One region of the Paenibacillus sp. GM1FR genome, then DNA from elsewhere that is predicted to be linked to it. Evidence: predicted binding sites of a transcription regulator. Region 1 holds the regulator's gene; each other region holds the start of a gene.
The links. Region 1 encodes NrdR, which represses ribonucleotide reductase genes. Its sites were predicted from a motif close to AACACNATATATNGTGTT; they were not measured.
Positions count from the first base shown of each region.

Region 2: PAEAM_RS16740 (anaerobic ribonucleoside triphosphate reductase) is a predicted target of NrdR. The motif match lies at 2,414-2,431, and genes of this name have one in related genera.
Region 3: PAEAM_RS24755 (adenosylcobalamin-dependent ribonucleoside-diphosphate reductase) is a predicted target of NrdR. The motif match lies at 3,374-3,391, and genes of this name have one in related genera.

Region 1 covers NZ_MKZL01000059.1:89-7,796, forward strand. The annotation lists gene PAEAM_RS26075 (hypothetical protein) at 237-545, opposite strand; gene PAEAM_RS26080 (ATP-binding protein) at 605-2,503, opposite strand; tRNA gene PAEAM_RS26085 (tRNA-Ala) at 2,754-2,826, opposite strand; gene nrdR (transcriptional regulator NrdR) at 3,095-3,562, opposite strand; gene PAEAM_RS26095 (alpha/beta-type small acid-soluble spore protein) at 3,679-3,900, shown strand; gene PAEAM_RS26100 (lytic transglycosylase domain-containing protein) at 3,983-4,546, opposite strand; gene coaE (dephospho-CoA kinase) at 4,543-5,139, opposite strand; gene PAEAM_RS26110 (manganese efflux pump) at 5,149-5,922, opposite strand; gene mutM (DNA-formamidopyrimidine glycosylase) at 6,065-6,892, opposite strand; gene polA (DNA polymerase I) at 7,011-7,708, opposite strand, start outside.
Region 2 covers NZ_MKZL01000022.1:239,889-247,596, forward strand. The annotation lists gene nrdG (anaerobic ribonucleoside-triphosphate reductase activating protein) at 1-408, opposite strand, end outside; gene PAEAM_RS16740 (anaerobic ribonucleoside triphosphate reductase) at 405-2,366, opposite strand; gene PAEAM_RS16745 (hybrid sensor histidine kinase/response regulator) at 2,848-4,485, shown strand; gene PAEAM_RS16750 (aldo/keto reductase family protein) at 4,639-5,577, shown strand; gene PAEAM_RS16755 (GGDEF domain-containing protein) at 5,717-6,829, opposite strand; gene PAEAM_RS16760 (Fur family transcriptional regulator) at 7,102-7,497, shown strand; gene PAEAM_RS16765 (winged helix-turn-helix transcriptional regulator) at 7,473-7,708, shown strand, end outside.
Region 3 covers NZ_MKZL01000054.1:101,519-109,226, forward strand. The annotation lists gene PAEAM_RS24745 (YqhG family protein) at 1-1,158, opposite strand, end outside; gene PAEAM_RS24750 (DEAD/DEAH box helicase) at 1,162-2,925, opposite strand; gene PAEAM_RS24755 (adenosylcobalamin-dependent ribonucleoside-diphosphate reductase) at 3,453-6,092, shown strand; gene catA (type A chloramphenicol O-acetyltransferase) at 6,175-6,822, opposite strand; gene PAEAM_RS24765 (flavin reductase family protein) at 7,054-7,614, shown strand.

The DNA.
Region 1 (7,708 bases):
GTGACATCAGAAACAATTGATTCCAACAAAAAAACGGCATATCTGCCGTTTTTTTGTCACACTCTTATTGAGCCTAAGGAAATAGAACCCCTGACCTCATCGCTGCCAGCGATGCGCTCTACCACGGATGGTCATTTACACACCCTTAATTTACATATTTTAAAGTTGATCCTTAAATCTGAAAACTTACATTTCTAAAAAATAATAAAGAACTCACTATTGAAAACAAAAACACATTAAATTGAAGGCTTAGTACACATTAATATTATTTTTCCTTCTGGCTTTAAGTGAATTGTTATTAGATCTCCATCAGATTCAATTTCATCTACGCTGATGTCTTTAGCATAGAAATTAAACTCTGGAGAACCCGATTTACTTGTAATTGATATCGCTGAAATAAAACTTGTTCCAGGAAATTTCTTAAAATTTATTTCATTGACTGGTATCTGGTTAATATCTAAATTAATGCTTCCAGAGACAATCCTACATTTCCAGATAGTCTCAAAATCCTTTAAATGCTCCCGGACATCATTTAAATTATTCAAATCAAACACCTCATTTTAGTAGTATACCGCAAACAATCAATAATTTTTCTATTGAGCCTCTAGTGGTTCTCCTCAGCTTTATCAGCAGTACCTGCAGCTGCTAACATTTGATACTCTTGAAGTTCGAGATGAACCTTTACTGCTTGTAGCCAACTCTCCACATTCCGATTAGAATCCATGTGACATAACTGTTCATACGTCATGATAGTAGCTACTTCATTATTTAATCTGGACTTCGCTTTTGAAATCTTCTTTTTTTGTTTTTCCTCAGTCAGCTCATTCCATGGCTTTTCCGATGAACTTTCATGCATTGTTTTTGCCACTAATTCCGGTACATCATCCGTTGAAGAAAATGAAATCTCAAATTTATATTCCTGTCTTATGGCATCATGATGAAGGTAGTTTTCCATTTCTCTTCCTTCGGTTATAAATGCTTTAGAACCATTCTTACGTCGATTTACTTCTTCATATTGAGCTTGATATTTCGGGGTCGCTCCTTCGTCACGATCATAAATATGTATCTCTGGAATCCCAAGCCCTCCCAAATAATTTGAACTAACCCAATCCTTTAATGTGCTTCCTCCCAAATGAAAAATAGCAATTCGAGGATCAGATTCAATGTCTGGGAAAATTGGATTTTGCCTATTCAGCATTCTACTAATATGGTTTAAGAAACGAACATCATGAGGGCCTTCTACACAAATAAATACTTTCACACGACTATCAGGTAATACCCCCAGTTGTTCTGCAATTCTTTTATATACATCAGGCTCACTATGTCTAACCCTCCTACTTCTATCAGGTTGTGCTTCGATATAACGTAGATTGTCCACATTGAGTAGACCAGCCAACCCCGGCACATGGGTAGTAGTAATAACTTGACAGTTATCTGTATTTGAGAGTTGTGTCAGCGCCTCTACCAACATTTTCTGGTTGTTAGGATGCTGTGCAGTTTCAGGTTCCTCAATTGCATAAATTACACTAGTCGACCCTGCTTCTAATTGCCTACGTTCGACTTCAGCGCGGAAGAAGTTGAGTAAAATAAGCCTACGAACTCCACTACCCCGCTTATTTATTGGAATTTGATTATCACTGGTGAGCGAAAGTTTAAATAGCCCATTCCAATTGGGTTCTGTCTTAAAGTGGGGTTCCAATTCATTAGCAAGATCAGCATCCATTTCCTTTAGCTTGTCCAACGTTCTATGAGCAACACTGATTACTTGATTCCGAACCGTTTCCTTTATACTTGCGAGTTCATCCTCCACACTCTTTATTGCCTCATTTATGGCGTACTTCATTGGATCTTGAACCTCAGAATCATCATCTTTACTTGGTCTATCAGCCTGAAAAAGTGCATATTGCGGTAGTTTTTTTAAAATACTTCCCCATACAGCTTTAGCGTTGTCATCATTTAGAGAGATCAATCCATCTTCTATTTGGAGGTCTTGAAAGCTGTTCCTAATAATGTTTCTTAATTGAGGGTTAGATCTCTGATCAACACCAGTCAAATCAATACTTAGTTCACGTGCACGTTTCTTTAAATCGGCATTTTTTAATTTAATTAGATCATTAGCCCCATCTATGCTTGGATGGCTCGAATAAGAGTACACAACTTCTCTAGGTGTCTTCAAATTACAATCATATTCTTTACGAATTTCTAGTTCTCCCTGCGAGTTCAATAAGTATTCGCCTTTAAAACTTGTCAGGGAATCCGTATCAAGAACTACTTGATCTGGAAGTTCAGCGAATACACAACCAATAACAACTTTCTTGTCTTCATTAAATACACATGCATCCGACTGCTCTATTTTAACCAAACTGTTGTTAAAAAAAATCTCAAGTGCTTCAAGAACAGTTGATTTTCCTACATCATTTTTTCCAATTAGAGCTGTAAAGTTATCAAAAGGGATTTGCACTTCATTCTTATAAGAACGAAAGTTCTTAATTATTACCTTCACTAACTTCAAAGAGAATCACCTCTGGCTCAAATTTTTCTTGTTTCGCTATAATCATATAGTTATTGTATCCTATTCCTATTGCAAAAACGAGAATATTTTTCCATTTACGACAGCAAAAGACCCCCACCAGTGGCAGGAGCCTCATCATAATCTAGTTCTCTTTACCTTACGCAAGCACTAATACTTTAATTTTACTCCACAATGATAAAGAAAAAAACGGCATCTCTGCCGTTTTCTCGCCAAACTCTTATGGAGAATAGGGGGCTCGAACCCCTGACCTCATCGCTGCCAGCGATGCGCTCTCCCAGCTGAGCTAATTCCCCAAATCAATAATCCTTACTTCAAAACCTTATTTTCACTGGTTGGTTTACGCTGCATGGTGTGCTCCCAGCTGAGCTAAGGCCCCAAGATATAAAATAGATAACTTGTCCAGCACTGCTACGTTCCACAGGCGACTTCTATATCATATAAAATCCAGCTTTCGCTGTCAATCACTTTTTCAAGATCCAAAGTGATTGGAGAAGAACAACCGATTTCTCTGGTACACACGGACTGGAACTCCAGACTGCTCTTCTCCCTTTACCAACTTCACTAATCCTCCAGATCGTCTTTGGACAACAGGGATTTCAGTTCTTTCATGAACATATTGATATCTTTGAACTGGCGGTATACCGACGCAAAACGGACATAAGCCACTTCATCGACTGGAAACAACTGTTCCATCAATAGCTCACCAATCTGGCGACTCTCCACTTCAGCATCGGCTGTATTACGCAGAGATTTCTCCACCTCAGATACCATCATCTCCAGGGTCTCTACGGAGACTGGACGTTTCTCACAGGCACGAATAAGCCCGCGGAGAATTTTGTCCCGGCTGAACTCTTCACGACTGCCATCTTTCTTAATGACAATCAGTGGAGTCTCCTCAATCATCTCAAACGTTGTAAATCTTCGGGCACACTGCTCACACTCACGGCGACGACGAATGGATTTTGCTTCGTTGGCCGGACGCGAATCAAGCACTTTGGTACCCATATAACCGCAATAAGGACACTTCAAAACAGATCACTTCCCACGTTTTACTTTTTACCACATATTCCCTGTACTGATTTTGTAATGAAAAACGCATTGCCGACACATAATACTTTTACCAACCCGCGAGGAGGTGAACAGCAATGGCACAAAGCAATGGTAACTCCAACAACTTGGTGGTAACTAAAGCTTCCGCAGCACTCGAGCAAATGAAATATGAAGTTGCTCAAGAACTCGGAATCAGCATCCCACAAGACGGATACCAAGGTAACATGACTTCTTACGAGAACGGTTCGATCGGTGGATACATCACGAAGCGTCTGGTAACAATTGCAGAACAGCAATTGGCAGGTCAATACCAATAATATCTGCATCGTAATACGCTACACAGAGGAGCATGGAGCGGCCGGTGAATAACCGGCCTGCTCTGTGCTTCTACTTATATACTTAGAACGTATTATAGATCTTTACATACTGATTATAATAGTAAATGACTCTTTGTACATAGTGACGCGTCTCACCAAACGGAATATCTTTCACTGTATCGAACGAGCCATCCCATACACCATCTCTAAGCCAACTGTTTACTTTGCCTGGTCCCGCATTATATGCAGCGATCATAACTGCTTCATTGCCATCGAATTGATCAGACAGATTCCGCAGATACCATGTACCTAATTGAATATTTCGTTCAGGCTCGTGCTTCAATTCCTCCAGCGAAGTGTCGGGAATTTTGGCTTGTTCCAGTATCCAATTCGCCGTGTCCGGCATCAGTTGCATGAGCCCAATGGCACCTCGTTTGGATTCCTTGCTTGTCTTAAAATTGGTCTCCACCTTGATAATGGAAGCAATCAGAAACGGATCAACCTCATAACTCTGAGATTGGGCACGGATCTCTTCCTTATAATGTATGGGATAGAACCATGCCATCCAGTTTGTATTCAGAAATAACACCAGTACAAAGGACACAAACATCAACAGCAGTAAACGTTTCTTACGCAATATTCTCATAACAAACCCTTACGCTGTAGATATGAGTCAATTTGCTGCTCCGTCGCAGGCCATAAGCCGCTGTTATCGATGACAATGTCTGCCAGCTGTTTTTTGCGCTCAATATCCATCTGTACATCCATTCGAGCCTCGGCCTGTGCTGCAGTCATTCCATCCCGACTCATCAAGCGATCTCGTTGCACCGATCTCGGAACATATACAACCATGACTTCCTCGAAACCGTCCTCCAGACCTGATTCGTAGAGCAAAGGAATATCAGATACCACAAGTTTATCCGGATGTTGCAACGCGTATGCAGCAGCCCGTTCGCGCATCTCTCTTCGGATCGCCGGATGTGTGATAGCCTCCAATGCCTTTCGTTCCTCTGGTTGTTCGAAAACAATACTTCCAAGCTTTTTCCGATCCAGTGTTCCATCTTCGTTCAGTATGGCTTGTCCAAACCGCTTAACAGCGGCGGCCAACACGGGATGCCCGGGCATCATAACTTCCCGGGCAATAACGTCTGCATCGATGAGCAACGCTCCCTTACTGGCGAGATAGGCGGAAACACTGCTTTTGCCTGTCGCGATCCCGCCGGTTAAGCCTATATTCATCGTTTCACCTCATAACAACTTCATTATTCCCATAATCATTAACAATAGCGCTGGCAATACAGACAGTCTTCGCATCCAGCGCAGAGCTGAGAATCGTAGGCCAACCTTCATGCCGAGTGACAGAAAAGCCCCACTAAACAGTGCAATAATGAGTGCTGTCCATAGTGTAGGGAATCCCAGAAGTGCCGCTCCCAAACCTGCTCCAAACGCATCCAGAGACAGGGCAATACCCAGCCACATCGCTTCTTGAGCAGATATACTCCCCGAGTTATCCATATCCGCCTTGGAGGGACTGCGAAGGATCTGAATGACAACGCCCAGCTTGCGCAGCTCCAGTGTAAATACCATTCGTTCCAGTGATCCATTTGAAGCCGACTGCTCCAGATCCAGTGCAAGCACCTGATTCCTGCCCTTTGAATCCGACAGTCTCTCTTGTGCTTCTCCCACTCCAGTTACCTTTGCTTCTGCTGCCTCACCCATTCCAGTGTCTGTTTCCAGCTGTTCTTTGCCTTGCTTTCGAATTAGTTGCAACAGTGACCATGCACCAATACCTATCAATATGACGGCTCCCACGATCGAAGCGATATCCGGTGACACCACATGGGACAACAACACACCTACTTGCATCGACAAGGCAATAACCAATCCTGAACAGATCGAAATAACAGCGATAGATAACAGGGGAATCTTAGTCCTCCGTAACCCATATGTAATCCCGACTCCAAAACCATCTAAACTAAGCGCCAAAGCAAGCGCCAGCAATGAAATAAAATGATGCAGCACCCCGGACTCCTCCTCTGTGCGGTACTCGTGCCAACTGAAGATGCCAGTATGGGTATACGCCCGCTTATTTCTGCCATATCAGTATATGGAGGGAGGAATCCAAGGGTGCTATGATTTCATCATTTCGTTCATTCAGTTCATGTTACAGCAGCTGACAGTTCGGACAAAAATGCGTGCCACGGCCACCAACCACCGTTTTTTCAATTAACGTACCACAAGTTGTACAAGGTTCTGATTTGCGTCCATAGATTTTCAGTTGATGCTGGAACATCCCCATCTCACCCTGTCCATTCACATAGGACTTGATGGATGATCCACCTGCATTCACTGCATCTTGCAGCGTAGCCACAATCGCTTCATGAAGCACCGTTAACTGAGCTTCGGTCAGTGTCTTGGCGATGGTCTCGGGATGGATACCTGCGCGAAATAGAGCCTCGTCCACATAAATATTCCCGATACCAACCACATATGCCTGATTTAAAAGTACAGCCTTGATTTTGGTTGTACGCTTGCCAACCGCCTCGCGGAATGCAGTTACCGTAAAGGCTGGATCAAGCGGCTCCAGTCCCAGCTTCAGCAGAGGTTTGGACACCAGTTCCTCACCTGCATTGAACAGATGCATCGTACCAAATTGACGCACATCCTTATAACGTAATTCCGTACCATCATTAAAATGGAAGATCACATGTGTATGTTTCTCCACATCTTCATGCTGCTCGTACACACCGTACCTTCCTTCCATCCGCAGATGGGAGACAAGCACCAGCCCGTCCAGCAAAATACGCAAAAACTTGCCGCGGCGCTCCACGCCAATGACGGTATGTCCCGCGAGTTCCATTGCAAATGCATCTATGTCGTCCGGCCGCTGAATAATCCGCGGCAAGCTAACGGTAACATGATCAATCGTTTTGCCCACAATAAGTTGATTCAATGTTCTTCTGACTGTTTCGACTTCCGGTAATTCCGGCATGATGTTCTCACCTCCCCTATATTATAACGGAAGATAGCGCTCAGCGGGACCCTTTTCTTATATCTCAAACATGGAAGGGCCTATTGTAAAATACCGGAAAAACCGCGCAGCACTTGATTTATTTCGCTTCGTACCAGTTATCACCAAAGCTGACTTCGGCTTTCAGCGGAACCGACAGTTCCAAAGCTTTTTCCATAACAGAAGGTACTAACTCTTTCATCAGTTCCAATTCATCCGCAGGCACTTCGAATACAAGTTCATCGTGCACCTGAAGCAACATACGGCTCTTCAACTTGCGTTCCCGCAACGCTTCATCCATCTGTACCATGGCCAGCTTGATGATATCTGCCGCTGTTCCCTGAATCGGTGTATTCATCGCCGTACGCTCTGCGAAGGAACGCAGATTGAAGTTGCTGGCATTAATCTCTGGCAGGTAGCGACGACGTTCCAACAGCGTTTTGACGTAACCATCCTGGCGAGCTTCCTTCACAATATCATCCATATATCGGCGCACACCCTGGAATACTTCAAAATACTGATCTATAAACTGCGCGGCCTCTTTACGTGTAATGTGCAGGTTCTGTGATAAGCCATAATCACTTATGCCATACACGATACCAAAGTTAACTGCCTTCGCGGAACGACGCATATCCCCATCCACATCCTCAGGCTTCACACCGAATACATCCGAAGCTGTCTTTGTATGAATATCCATATCGTTGACAAACGCTTCCTTCAAGCGCTCATCGTCCGAAATGTGGGCCAGTACTCGCAGTTCAATCTGGGAATAGTCTGCTGCCAAAATGGACCATCCTG
Region 2 (7,708 bases), on a different contig from region 1:
ATCACGCTCCGCTTCAACGTATCGACCGTCAATAATGACATCGCACAATCGAGCAAGCTCCGCTCTTGCAGGGTCGGTAATCAGTTCTTCATATTCGAATCCCGTGTAGGCCCATACCGTCAGATCAGGACGTGTAGCGCGGAGTTGCTGGACCCAAGACGTACATTCTGCTGCCGAGAAAAAGGGATCACCACCACACAACGTAACGCCATCCAGTAACGGATGGGTCGTCACTTCATGCAGAATCTGCTGCTGCCGCTCCTCTGTAAAGAGCTCACCCGCTCGAAAGCTCCATGAATCCGGACTGAAGCAGCCCGGACAGGCGTGACGGCATCCGCTGATGAACAACACGGCACGCAGGCCGATTCCTTCATTCACCGATTCCGGGATGTAACCATATAGATTCACCGGTGTTTCACCCGATCCCGCACTTCGGCTTGCTTCGCAGCATTGAAGCGTACTTTGTAATCCCCGGTCAGATAGCCAGTTACGCGGCGTAACCGCTGGAAGTGTACATGGTTCTCGTGGGCTTCACAGTTTGGGCATACATCCCCAATGACGCCTTCATAACCACATGCAGGGCAGCGATCAATCGGATGATTAATGGAGAAATAACCGATATCCTGCGCCAGTGCATACTGTACAATTCGCAGGAAAGCTGCGGTGTTGGCTCGAACGTTTCCGTCAAGCTCCACATAGGAGATTGCACCCGCGTTACATAACGTGTGGAATGGGGCCTCCAGTTCAATCTTCCGATAAGCTGGAAGAGTGTGATAGACCGGGATATGGAATGAGTTCGTATAATACTCACGATCATTAACCCCGGGAATAATGCCATAATGGGCTCTGTCGATCTTCGTGAATTTGCCGGACAACCCTTCAGCAGGTGTGGCAAACAGGGTGATATTCAAGTTATGCTGCTCGCTCATCCGGTCACAGAACTCTCTCATGGTCCGAATAATGTTGAGCGCTTCGCGGTGTACATGAGGGTCCTGCCCATGATGACGCCCATAGAGAGCTGTCATACATTCCGCGAGACCGATAAAACCAAGAGATAATGTTCCATGCTTTAATAGATCGGCAACGGGCTCGTTCGGGTCAAGCTGTTCTCCACCTTCCCATACACCCTCCCGCATCATGAAGTCCGATGCCTTGGCAGGCTGCAATGTCTGAATTCGGTAGCGGTGCAGCAGGCCGGAAGCGGCATTATGCATAACCGACTCCAAAGCAGTATAGAATCCGGCCCGGTCAGCGACAGCTCTGGCACCTTGGCAGATGCCAAACCGGATGCCGAGCTTGACGAGGTTAATGGTGTTGAAGGACAGATTACCTTTACCACTTTGACGATTGCGACCAAACCGGTCAGCCAGTGTACGTGTGCGGCATCCCATCGTTGCGATGATCGTATCCGGATCTTCCGGATGATAGAAAGGCAGATTGAAAGAGGCATCCACATTGACAAAGTTAGGATACATCCGCCGGGATGAACAGGTGACTGCGAGCCGGAACAGATCATAGTTCGGCTCACCTTGAGCCTGATTGATCCCCTGTTTACATTGGAAAATATGTTGAGGGAACACGGGAGTCTCCCCGTTGCCCAAGCCACGAATGGTTGCTTCCAGCAACGAGCGTGATACCAACCGACCTTCTGCTGATGTACATAATCCATAGTTCAGTGAAGTAAATGGAATCTGACCACCTGCCCGGCTGCTCATCGTATTCAGGTTATGAATCAGTGATTCAGCAGCTTGTCCTGTCTCCAATACAGTCTCTTCATAGGCGAAGGCATATGCCCGCGGACATTGATTCTTCGCTTCGATGCTATCCAGATGAAGCTGTTCATCCCCGATCAGAACATTTTCACCAAAGAGCCGTTGCCCTTTGCGATAATGTTTGCGGAACGATCGCTGTACATAAGGGGCCAAATCCCAGTCAATCTTATTGGCCGATACACCGCCATATTGACTGTTCTGCTGGGATTGGAAGATGATCGCAACCAGGGCCATTGCGGACATGATCGTCTGAGGTGTGCGAACCGATCCGTTGCCTGTGTTGAAACCCGCAGCGAGGAGACGGTCAAACGGGATAAAGATGCAGTTGGTCGTTCCAAGAGCATACTGATCCAGATCGTGTACATACAGATCTCCGTTCTCCACAGCTTGGGCAAGCTCTTCCGGCAACACATGACGCAGAGCATGCCACTTGGCGGTCTCCGAACCGAGCCTGCTCATCTTACCGCTGAAGGAGTCCCCGTTCAGATTCGCATTCTCCCTCAGCGTATCGGCGTCTTCTGCGCCAATAATTCGTCTTCCCAGGTCGGATAATGGATCGGATGCCGGTGGAGTGGCATACTCAAGCATGTTCATGTAAGGTTCCTCCTAAAATGATTTTGGTTATCATTCAATTCACGTTAAATACTATATGTAGATTCGTATTATCCATTTATAAACTATATGTGGTTTTTTGGGTGTGATCATGATCACACAGCTTACTGAACAAAGTGGGCTTTCCCTTAATTGCTGCGGATAAAGGTTTCCAAAGTCTGAGTAGAAGCGTATAATTTCTAGTTATCTTGCAAGGATAATATTCGAAGTTGGACAAGATGGACTTTAATCAAGTTGAAAAGGCGAGTTGCAATGAATTCGCGGTCGTTAAACCATCCGTTTAAGACCTGCTTTTGTCCACAAATGGGCAATAGGCAGGGAGTATGATTCTCTTATACTTCTACGGTGTTAATCATATAAGTATAGATTGTGACAGCTATTCGGATTTTTGATGACCCCTGTACGTGATTAAACATTCTGAAATACAGATTTGAAAGTGCAGCTAAGATAAGAGGGGTGAATCATGGGGACGGCAGAAGGCATTACAAGAGGCTTCTATGAAGATATAAAGGAAGCTGCGGCTCATATCGTAGACGTATTAAGTGGTATATTGAAGGTCAATACCATCTTTGTTGCCACGAATGACGGGGTGACCAATGTCATTTTAGAGGCCTTTAATCGTACGGAAGAGTTAGTTGTTAAAGGCAGTGCACTTCCATTTACGGATTCATATTGCAGCCTGGTATTAAGAGACAACGGTAGCGTTCTTACGATCCCGGATACATGTGAACATCCGATGACACGATCCATGGGCGTTACGAGCGGACTTGGCAATCGCTTCTTCGTGGGCGTGCCTATTATGAGAAGATCGGGCGAAACATTTGGCACCATCTGTCTGATGGATGATCCTGGTTATGTGATCAGCGAAACCGATATGAAGACACTGAAGGCAATGGCTGTATTCCTGGGTTATGTTGTTGATCTGGAAAGCACGTTGCATGTTCAGGAGCAGAAATTGAGTGATTCGGAACAAATGCAAGAACAGCTCCAGGCAGAGAAAGAACGTGCCGAATCTGAGGCTATGACCAAAACACAGATGTTGAAGCTAATGAGTCACGAGATTCGCAATCCTTTGAACGGTATTTTGGGACTGACAGATCTGATGCGCACACCGGATATGCCTGAGGAGCAGTCCGAATATGTGAACATGATTGAGACAAGCGGCAATATTCTGCTTTCCTTGCTGAATAATATGATGAATTTCAACATTAATGAAGCAGGTAAAACGGTTATACATGATGATCCGTTTGATCTGGTAGGCACCATTGAGAATACCGTGTATCTCTATGCCGGGATTGCGACGGGCAAGAACATTGAGCTGGGATTAAATCTTGAACTGAATGTATCTCAAGTGTTCGTTGGTGATGAAGTCAAGATTGGACAGTTGCTTGCACACGTCATTCAATATGCTCTCGATTCAACGCGTGAAGGTTCCGTTCTGATCACAGCAGTGGTGAACGGAGGAGAATTGGAGGAGACCGGTACACTTCAGCTCAAGGTGAAGTACACGGGTCAGATGTTATCGGACAAGAAGACACCAACCTTTAACAGCCAAGATGAAAATTTGAATATCCAAAAACTGATTGGAAGCAATCTGGGTTTAGCTGTAAGCCAGAATCTTGCCATTCTCATGCATGGCCGTATTCAGGTGAGCAGTGTGAAGGAAAATGAGACGGAATTCAACATCTCCCTTCCGTTGCGCAGATACTGGGAGTTACCTCAACTCGCAAGTGTTCAGCAGCGGTTAAAAGGGAAAAAGGTGTTGCTTGCCAAGGACCCTGACATTTTGCAAGGTGTCTCTTCCCTGATGCGTAGGTGGGAGATGGATGTACACATGACCTCGGGTGTGACATTAGCGCATGATTGGATCAAGGAAGGATTCATGCCGGATGTAGCCGTTGTGGATATGGGATTAATGGAAGGCGGCGCGGTTGATTTTGTACATGAACTGAAACAGCGACTGGAGAATCTGCCCGTCATTGTTCTTGTTCCTTATGGTATGCACATTGAATTGCATGAAGCAGAAGCCTTTGATGCTGTTCTGACCAAGCCGGTCAGACAGGCTGATCTGTTGAATGCATTGAGCATTACTTTGCCTTAGATCATGATCATAGATTTTTATTCGGCGCACCTTATAGGTGCGCTTTTTTTCATTTTCCATTTTCTGAGCCAAAGCCCTTTTATTCCGAGCTGGTTACGTTACAATAGAAAGTGAACTTCATCTTTATAACCAACAGAGGAGGATATGCAATCAATGGATTATCGCAGATTAGGTGGAAGCGGACTGAAAGTAAGCGAGATCAGCCTGGGAAGCTGGCTGACGTACGGAGGGTATGTGGAACGTGAGAATGCGGTGAAATCAATTGAAACTGCATTTGATGAAGGCATTAACTTTTTTGATACTGCCAATGTATACGAACGGGGTGCAGCAGAAGAACTGCTGGGGCAGACGCTCAAAGCATATTCCCGTGACTCTTATGTACTTGCAACCAAAGTATTTGGCAAAATGGGTGATGGTCCGAATGACCAGGGGTTGTCTCGCAAACATATCAAGGAGCAATGTGAAGCCAGCTTGAAGCGCCTGGGCGTTGAATATGTCGACATCTATTACTGCCATCGTTATCATACTGAAACACCAATTGAAGAAACACTCCGCGCTCTTGATGATCTGGTACGCCAAGGCAAAGTCTTATATGTTGGCGTCAGCCAGTGGACTGCGGCTCAGATGGAAGATGCACTAGGTACAGCAGATCGTCTGCTCCTCGATCGTATCGTGGTCAATCAGCCGGTGTACAACATGTTTGACCGTTATATTGAAAATGAGATTATCCCGCTCGGCGAGCGTAAAGGCATCGGACAAGTTGTATACTCCCCGCTTGCTCAAGGTCTATTGACCGGGAAATATACGTCCGTTTCCGATATCCCAGAGAATAGCCGTGCTGCCAAGCTAGGATGGGACGAAGGAAAGATCAATGCGGATCGTATCGGAAAAGTTCGTCAACTGATTGAAGTGGCGGACAAGCTGGATCTGAAGGTTGGCCAATTGGCCCTTGCCTGGATTCTGCGCCAGAACAATGTATCCAGTGCACTTGTAGGGGCGAGTCGTCCCGAGCAGGTAAAAGAGAACGCGGCAGCATCTGGCGTGAAGCTAGATGCTGCCATTATCGAAGAGATTGAGAGCATTCTTGCTTGATTTCCTGTCAGCACACAAGCTGAGATGATATGTAATGATCCATAAAAAGAGGGATGTCCTGTGCGCCTGGATAGGCGAGCCAGACATCCCTTTTTTGAAAAGGTTGAAAGGTTAGTTTATTGAAAGGTTAGATCTTACTTTAAAGCGTAAGAGGCAAGGAACGAAAAGTTAAGGCACACACACGGTTACGCCCTGTATTCTTGGCTTCATATAAAGCACGATCGGCCTGTTCGAAGAAGTCATCATCGTCATGATCATCACAATGATCGGGATACACGGCTACACCAATGGAGATGGTTAGACGTGTCGTGTGCCCGTCGGGCAGAGCAAAATGGTATTTCTCTACAGCCTGTCGTATAGATTCGGCGGTAGCCACGGCCTGACGGTGTCCACAGTCGAGCAAGAGAATGGCGAATTCCTCCCCACCGTTTCGTGACACGATATCAGCAGAACGTGCATGCTCAACAAGCAGTTGTCCAAGTTGCTTCAGGACCGCATCGCCAGCGGAATGACCATAGGTGTCGTTTACCTTTTTGAATCGGTCAATATCAATGGCAAGCAAGGAAAGCTTCTGTTGATAATCCCGCGCACGCTGGAGTTCCAGTTGAAGTGATTTTTCGAACTGTCGTCGATTGCTCAGGTTGGTAAGATGATCGGTAGAAGCTCTTTTTTCCAATAGAAATAACATTTCATTAGATTTATTAATGAATTCTGCAATGAAATAGATAAATATTCCACCGGCAAAAGAAATGGTCATTTGTAACGGATATATCTTCATTAATGAATTCATGCTGTCTGTATTCAACATAAGGATGATAAAGATTAATGTCATGCCAAGCAGATTCATTGTAATTATTTTGGTCAGTCTGGACCAGGGAGCATAGGCGAAGTATACACCGGACAGTCCGATCAGAGTCATGACAAAACCTGCATCTATGGCAGAGGATGATAAGCCGAACATCAGAATACGAATGACCGAGATCATGAGTCCCGTAACGACCGAAGCCAATCCTCCCATATATACCGCTGCGGTAACGATGGCCAGATGCCGTAGATCTACAATCGTAGTTTCGTTCAGAGGGAAAGAATAGTTCATGAGTACTGTGCCATATATACCGAATAATAAGCCGCCGATCAACTGAACACGTAACGAGGGAAAAGGCAATCGGATACTATAGAACTTTGCGATGATCCCGGACACATACATAAACGTAATCATGACACAGATATTAATGAAAAAAGTGCTAAACAACCGACATTCCCCCTTTTTACGCACATCCCTATATTTTATCTGAAAAGTGGTGCTGTAGCGAACCATAATATCCCAAATTTATGAGGGGATTGCTGGGAAAGATGTTTTATTTGCATATACAGGATGTTAGAGTGATATTGACTTCAATATGCAATGAGATTTATACTTAATCTAAATCAAAATATATTCCTTCTTTTTGGGAAGACCATCATAAGTAGAAGATCAGTGTCTGATTTCATATAAAATGGATCAATAATAAAGGAGAAATGGTTGTGAGAACTTTAAATCTGACGATACAACGACAAGCAGTATATGATGTGGTGCGCCATTCAGAGGATCATCCGACAGCTGCTGATGTCATGAATCGACTCGTGGAACAAGGATATAATCTGGCCTATGGTACGGTGTATAATTCTCTTCGTTATCTGACGGACAAAGAATTGATACGGGAACTTAAACTCGGAGAGACAGCAAGCCGGTACGATGCCCGTATGGATGATCATCAGCACATTATGTGTGAAGTGTGTGGCAAAGTGGACGAGGTGATGACAGAGGTTCCTCCACAATGGATGAAACAGGTAGCTGAAGAAACCGGATATGCAATCGATCATGCTCATGTGGTCTTTGGAGGTGTCTGCGGGGAATGCAGAAACAAACGGATCAAGTGAAAATAAAATTGCCTGGCCGCCGTTTACCCCTAAGGGTTAAACCAGCCTTGTCTGACTCAACACCCCTTGTGGACAATTGTCCGGTTACACGGCGTGTTATTCTGATCAGCCCGATGCCGGGGCAGGTTCATGAACTGGTAAAAGCCTTAACGGATAGCTGCTTTGATGTACTGGTTTTCCATCGTTGGGAACCGGATCTGCATGAACGTCT
Region 3 (7,708 bases), on a different contig from region 1:
AATGGCAGTCACTTTCACTTTGGGTTCATATTGCCAGATCATCTCGGTCCGGCGTGTCTCATACTGCAGTTTCATAGCTTCGCGATCGATTACCGCCTGTTTTGCTTTCTCTTCTTCGGCATCTGTCTCGGAGTCGATCGGTACTGCTGCCTCTGCCGCCAGTTCTACATCTGCTCCAATGGGTTTAGCGTTAGTTATATCCACAACTTTTATCAGTGGTACAGGTGGCGTGCGGTTAGAAGGGACATTCTCCGTGTCTGAGGTTATGTTACCTGGTAATTCTACCTCAGGCATATCTTCTCGGAGTACCGCCTCATAGTAGGTGTCCAACACGTCCAGCTCCAGATCAAGCCGCTCTTGGGCTTTCTCTGCCCAGCTATAATCGAGTTCCAGCAAGCGGTTCGTCAAATGAGATTCCAGAGCAGCTCCGGCATCAAATAACGAAACTTTAGCTGTCTGTACATGCATGTTCTCCGCAAGCCTCGGACTGAGGTCACGTCGGTTCAGCTTCGTGCCGAATTTTTCTATAATTTCACCCGAGCGAAGGGAGATGCCGAGAAAATGTAATTCCTCCCGTTTCAAATCACAGGCGAATTCCACCTTGAAACAGACACCAAGCCAAGGCTCATATACGGCTGGCGCTGTAGCCCGCAATTGCCGTTTGGCAGCCTGTTCGAACAGGTTCACGAAGGCACCGCCTTCACGGGCAGCCCCGAAAATCTGCTGCAGTCTGCGACTGCCATACACCACTTCTTCACGCAATATTCGTCCTGGCCCCAGCTGTGGCAGTGATGGCGTAATACCGAAGTAACGGCCTAGAATAGTTTCTTTTGGTGGCTCGCCTTGAGGACTGCCGTTGGTTACGCCATCAGGGTTAGGAACAGCAGGAGGTGATGCTTGCGCAGCTTTGGCTTCTGCTGCTTCAATGGCCTGCTGATAACTGTCAGGATCAAATATAAATGTAAAGGACATCGTCTCAGCGGGTGCTCCGGTTCGTTCCACGAACCCCCAATAATAGGGGCGATTGGTCAACGCTTTGTCCGCCTCAGGCGAGAGTTTGACTGTAACATGGGCAGGGGAACGCTCCATAATCTGACAATCCAGTGCTTCCAGATAGGTGAGAACATAAGCCTGCACTTCATGGGGAGACATGGTCATGAGTTAGCTACCTCCTTTGCGAAGATCTAACAACCCGGATACGGCAGGGCCTTCATCGTCAACCTCACGTTGAATGGAGCTCAGCGATTGTCCAAGTGAATCCATTTTACGGCGAATATCTTCATCAGTTTGTGATTCCAGCATGATTTTGTACAAACTTTTCTCAATAGACTCCTTCTTCTCCAGCCGTTCCAGAATGACATCCAGCCCGCCGATCACCATCTCAAACATATTGATCTTCTCATGCAGCAGATTCAGAATATGTTCCTCAATGGTTCCCGTCGTGGATAAATTGAAGATGTTCACGTCATTTTGCTGTCCCAGCCGGTGTACCCGACCGATCCGCTGCTCAACCCGCATAGGGTTCCAAGGCAGATCAAAGTTGATCATATGATGGCAAAATTGCAGATTAATGCCTTCACCACCCGCTTCGGTTGCAATCATGGCCTGCACACGCCCGCGGAAGAGATCCATCATCCAGTCTTTTTTGCCTCGATTCATGCCACCCCGATAGGGTACAGCCGTAAGCCCATTGTTGCGGAAATAGTTTAGCAGATACTCCTGTGTGGCCCGGTATTCGGTGAAGATAATTACTTTTTCATTCATGTTCCGAACCAGTTCCATCGTTTTCTCCGCTTTGGTATTCTCCTTGATCGCTTTAATATGGGCAACGAGTTCCCAAATCTTGTCCCGAAGGGGAGAGTCCAGCGGAAGTTTCTTCGACAGATTAACAAGCGTCACGAATACAGCATCTCGACTGCTGCACACTTCACGCTGCAATGTAACAAGGGAGAGCATGCTACTTAGGTTGCCGCCAGCTTCCTGGTACTGGTCTTTAACAAAGGAAGTCACGCCATCATAAAGCGCTTGTTCTTCAGGCGATAGTTGCAGATTCACGTTGGAGACATTCCGTTTGGTAAATTGAACGGGGCCTTCGCCGCGGCGGTTACGAATCATGACTTTGGATAACTCGTTCTTAAGCTGTTCCTGATTTTTCGGAACCCGTTTGTCTACAACAAAGTTGGCCGCAAAGTCACCCTGACGACCCAGTTGACCGGGCTTCAGCAGGTTGATCAGATTGAACAATTCACTCATATCGTTCTGAACAGGTGTAGCTGTAAGCAGCAGACAATACTTTTTGCGCAATTTCAGCATGAATTGATAGTTGGTTGTTTTCTTGTTTTTGAGCTTATGAGCCTCGTCAATAATAATCATGTCGTAATCAGTATTCAGCAGCATATCTTTATGCGGGTCACGTTTGGCTGTATCCATGGAAGCAACAACCACTTCATTCTGCCAGGAATAGGCCTTTTTCTGGGCAATAGCAGGGATGCCAAATTTTGAATTCAACTCCCGTACCCATTGCAACACAAGAGAGGCTGGCACGAGAATGAGTACCTTGGATACGAGACCCCGAACCATATATTCTTTCAGAATGAGACCGGCTTCAATGGTTTTGCCCAGACCCACCTCATCGGCGAGAATGGCCCGGCCTGACATTTCAAATAATACTCTGCGTGCAGTGTCCATCTGGTGAGGGAGTGGGGTAAGGCCTTGTAGATGCTTGAGACATTGGATCTCGTCAAAATTGGGAATAAGGTTGGTCTCTTCGGCTTGAATGCCGAGTTGAAAGAGTCGGTAATCCCCCCAAGGCCCCCCTTTATCCAGTCGTGATTCCAATTGATTAATCCAGGTCCGATCAAATTCCAACGGAACGGGCAGCTCGGCTACAGGTTGATTCATGTGGTGCGGGTTTTTCCGGTTCATGGTGTTTCCTCCCCTGCCATACGTGATGACGTTTTATTCGTAGGTAATAGTATGGACGAATGAGAGTCAGTTCATAACTATATAAGTTGAACTACATTTTATTTGCACGAACACTACGATGACAGAACAACCTTCCAATCGCTGTTATCCCCAGATTTCTTTGATTCCCTTTTCTGGAGGGGGAAATCCGGGGATAAAGGCGAACGCTTCGCTTTTTCAGGTTTTTTCTGTCCTCTCCGTTGACGTGCAAATGATTAGTTTAACTTATATTGAACCCAGAAATTTAGTAAAGGCACATGTTTTTTCTGTGCCAAAAAATTCACTGATGTCGTATTCATGCGTATGAGGGTGTGTGAAGAAGTTTGTCCGAACAGGGGAGTCTACAAAATAAGGTCTGTGATAAAAGTCATGTGGAAAATCAATATATGGTGTAATATACTGGTTTTATATCACTATATGTGGTGTTTCATCATAATTTACTTTTATAGTGAAAATGGAGATTTATTCCGGGGAGGTTGAACGTAGCGATGAAATCGAACCAACGATCGTACCAATTAGAAGGACTTAGCGAAAAAATATTTCTGGACCGATACGCCTGGAAGGACGCTGATTCGAATCATGCCAAGGTTGGAGATGTGGTATTGGTATTAACGAAGGATGATCCGAAGTTCCCAACCAAGGAAGTGGGCGAAATCATAGAACGTAAGGGTCAGCTTGTACAGGTAAGGACTCGAAGGGGAGAGATGATTGAGACAAGTGTGGAGAAATTGACACTCAACATAGAAAAAACACCGGAAGAGATGTGGGACCGTCTTGCCAAAGCGATGGCTTCTGTCGAATCCACAGCCGATCAGCGGGCAACGTGGGAGTCCAAGTTCCGCTCTGTGTTGGAAGATTGGAAGTTAGTACCCGGAGGCCGAATTGCTGCGGGTGCGGGGGCAAGCGATGAGTTGACACTCTTCAATTGTTATGTCATTCCGTCTCCGCAAGACAGTCGGGGTGGCATCATGAAGACTTTGACCGAGATGACGGAGATTATGGCACGTGGGGGAGGTGTTGGCATTAATTTGTCCTCTTTGCGTCCTCGCCGAGCGGTGGTGAAAGGTGTCAACGGATCATCCAGCGGTTCCGTATCGTGGGGCGGATTGTTCAGTTATACGACTGGACTGATTGAACAGGGCGGAAGCCGCCGGGGTGCGCTCATGCTGATGATGAATGACTGGCATCCAGATGTGCTTGATTTTATTACCGTGAAACAAACGATGGGGCAGGTGACCAATGCCAATCTGTCTGTATGTGTGAGCAACGCATTTATGGAGGCTGTCAAGCAGGACGGAGATTGGGACTTGGTTTTCCCCGATACGAACGATCCGGACTACGACATCGAGTGGAACGGGGATATGCAGCAATGGAAAGCCGCAGGTCATTCGGTGGTGCACTATCGTACACTGAAGGCGCGCGAAATCTGGCATACCATTATTGAATCAGCCTGGAAATCGGCAGAGCCCGGTGTGGTATTCATGGAGTACTACAACCAGATGTCCAACAGCTGGTACTTCAATCCGATTATCTGTACTAATCCTTGCGCAGAACAGGGTCTGCCTGCCTGGGGTGTATGTAATCTGTCTGCCATTAATCTGTCCAAATTCTACGATGAAACAAATCATGATGTGGCATGGGATGAACTGGCGGAAACCACTCGTATCTCGACTAGATTTTTGGACAATGTCATCGATGCAACACCATATCATTTTGAGGAAAATAGACTGAATCAGCAGCGTGAACGCCGGGTTGGGCTTGGCACCATGGGACTGGCAGAGCTGATGATTAAGCTGCGTATTCGATACGGCAGTCCTGAATCTCTTGTTTTTCTGGATAGACTGTATGGATTCATGGCGAAGGAGGCCTATCTGGCATCGGCAGAGATTGCAGCAGAGAAGGGAGCTTTCCCAGCTTTTGAAGCTGAACCGTATTTACAGAGTGGATTCATGAAAAACATGGTTGCGACGTACCCTGAAGTGGGAGAGGCCATCCGTAAACAGGGCATTCGAAATGTCACACTGATCACACAAGCGCCAACGGGAAGTACAGGTACGATGGTGGGCACATCAACAGGTATTGAGCCGTATTTCGCCTTCAAGTATTTCCGTCAAAGCCGTCTAGGTTATGATGAACAGTTCGTACCGATCGCACAAGATTGGCTGGATGAACATCCTGGTGAAGCTTTACCAGACTATTATGTGACGGCGATGGATTTGTCGGCTGAGAATCACATACGGGTGCAGGCAACGATTCAGCAATGGGTGGATAGTTCGATCTCGAAGACGGCCAACTGTCCGGCTGATTTTACAGTGGAGGATACGGCTGAGCTGTACGAACTGGCCTTCGACCTTGGTTGCAAGGGAGTAACGATATACCGCGACGGCAGCAGGGATGTGCAGGTGTTGTCCACGTCGAAGAAGGAAGAGACCCAAGGTGAAGATCAGAACACGGCGGAAGCTGAAGAGAAGACAGTCGTATCTGCTATAGAAAACCCGAATAATGCTGAAGTACAGGCAAGTGATGGAACTTCCAATAGCCAGGTTGGTGTTAGAACGCATTCTTCTGATCAAGCCCCGTCCTCTTCTACAGTACTGGATAAACAATACAGAAGCCGTCCTCAAGTACTGCGCGGTGCGACATACAAAATCAATACGCCATTTGGTATGGCTTACATTACGATCAATGATCTGGAGGGAACCCCGGGTGAGATCTTCCTGAACGTGGGCAAAGCGGGATCGGATGTGTTTGCCATGGCTGAGGCACTCGGTCGAGTATGCTCTCTGTTCCTTCGATACGGAGATCATGGGCAAAAGGTTGAACTGTTGATCAAACATCTCAAGGGAATCGGTGGTTCGGGAGCGATTGGCTTCGGAGCCAATAGGGTTGAATCGATTGCTGATGCAGTCGCCAAAGCATTGGAAAGTCATGTACAGAGCGATGTGCAGGAGAACGAACCTGGAGCATTACAAAAACAGAATCAAGTGGAGAGCACGTATCCAAAAGTAGAGGATCAGAAAACCTTTATCGAATCGAGAGATTTATGTCCTTCATGCGGCTCGGCATCCCTGATGAATGTGGAAGGTTGCAAAACATGCAGCAACTGTGGGTACAGTAAATGCAATTAAATATCTTTTGAAAAAAAGAGAAAAAGAAAGGCACTCCTGACTCCATTACGAAGTCAGGAATGCCTTTTTGTCATTTAGATAACTAACACCAATCTTGGCATCGATCTGCAAGTGATTGCAATTCATTAAATACAACACCAGCATGGTAGCCGTCGCACACGGCGTGATGTAACTGAACGGATAAGGGAAGATATACTTTATCGTTCTGTTGAACATATTTCCCCATCGTGAAAATAGGCAACAAGTAGGTTCCCTCATTGTAAATATTCAGATTAAATCCGGTAAAGTTCACCCAAGGAATACTGGAAACGGGAAAAGTATTTGGCGGTTCATTGGGTTTGGCAACAAATTGTTTGTGATCTTTGTAATTCTTCATATCTTCCAGATAACGAATGTGGAACGTCTCGAAATCTTCATGGAATGCTGTCCAGATCGTTGAGAAACTTTTGTTGTCCTCATGAAAAATTGTATAACTCGGAGACATTTCGTCCCAGTAGCCCAATCTGCCCTCGGCGTCAAAACAAGTTCGAAATTCCCTGTGTGCATTGACAACCGTAGAGATCATGTGAATAAGAGCGGGATAGAACTTCAATCCTTTAAGCTTCAGTTCGTTGATCAATAGAGTGATATCCAGATTAGCAGTTATGCTGTAGGTACATCTGACCTGATTCAAGTAGTGGTCAAAGTATGGCTTTCGATCCCACTGATCTAACACGATTAAATTAAACATAAGTTATAACCTCCTAAATTTGAATAATGGATTTATTTAGGAGGTATATTTGACTGATTTGACCATATCCTATCACATTCCCAGTATCGTATTTTTAGAAATTGACCATTTCAGTATACCATGATAGTGAATATGTCGTTTATAGCGAAATCGTCTGCAAAACGCTTTTTCAACCTGTTTCTTTCCTTTATAATTAAAGTTGTCTTTATAACGAAGAAGAGAGGGGATTAGATGCGTCAGCCGATAGAAGAACCTATATTTTATTCTTATCCTGGAATGGTAGCGGTGGTGACTTCACGTCATGAGGGAGTCCAGAATGTGATGGCGTCCGGATGGCATACATACATCGGATCATCACCAGGCGTATACGGCATCTCCCTTCGTAAGGAAACATACTCCTATGAACTCATTGAGAAGAGTGGCGTATTCGGTGTTCATTTCCTGCCAGGTCATCGATCGGAGTGGATTCAAGCTGCAGGAACGTTCAGTGGAAGAGATACGGATAAATTCACAAGATTCGGCATTCCGTATGAGGAAGGAATCAAGGTAAGTGTACCCATTTTGACAGATGCTTATTTTGCTTATGAATGCAAGGTTATGGAGATTACGACATATGGTGACCATGAATGGATTGCAGGCGAAGTGTTGCAGCGATATCAGGATCAGAAGTACTTTCTGGAGAATGGAATGGTTGATCTGGAGAAGTTGCAAATCCCAATGTACACAGGGCGTTCAACATACCGGATCATGGATGCGAGGACAGAAGAAAAGATTCACCCGTTCCACCTCTAGGGTCCTAGGCAAGAAGAAGCAATTATGAGCAAAACTTTCAATCCGGTCTGACATAGGTTTATAATGGATATTGGCTGCTGAGCAAGTCGGCAGC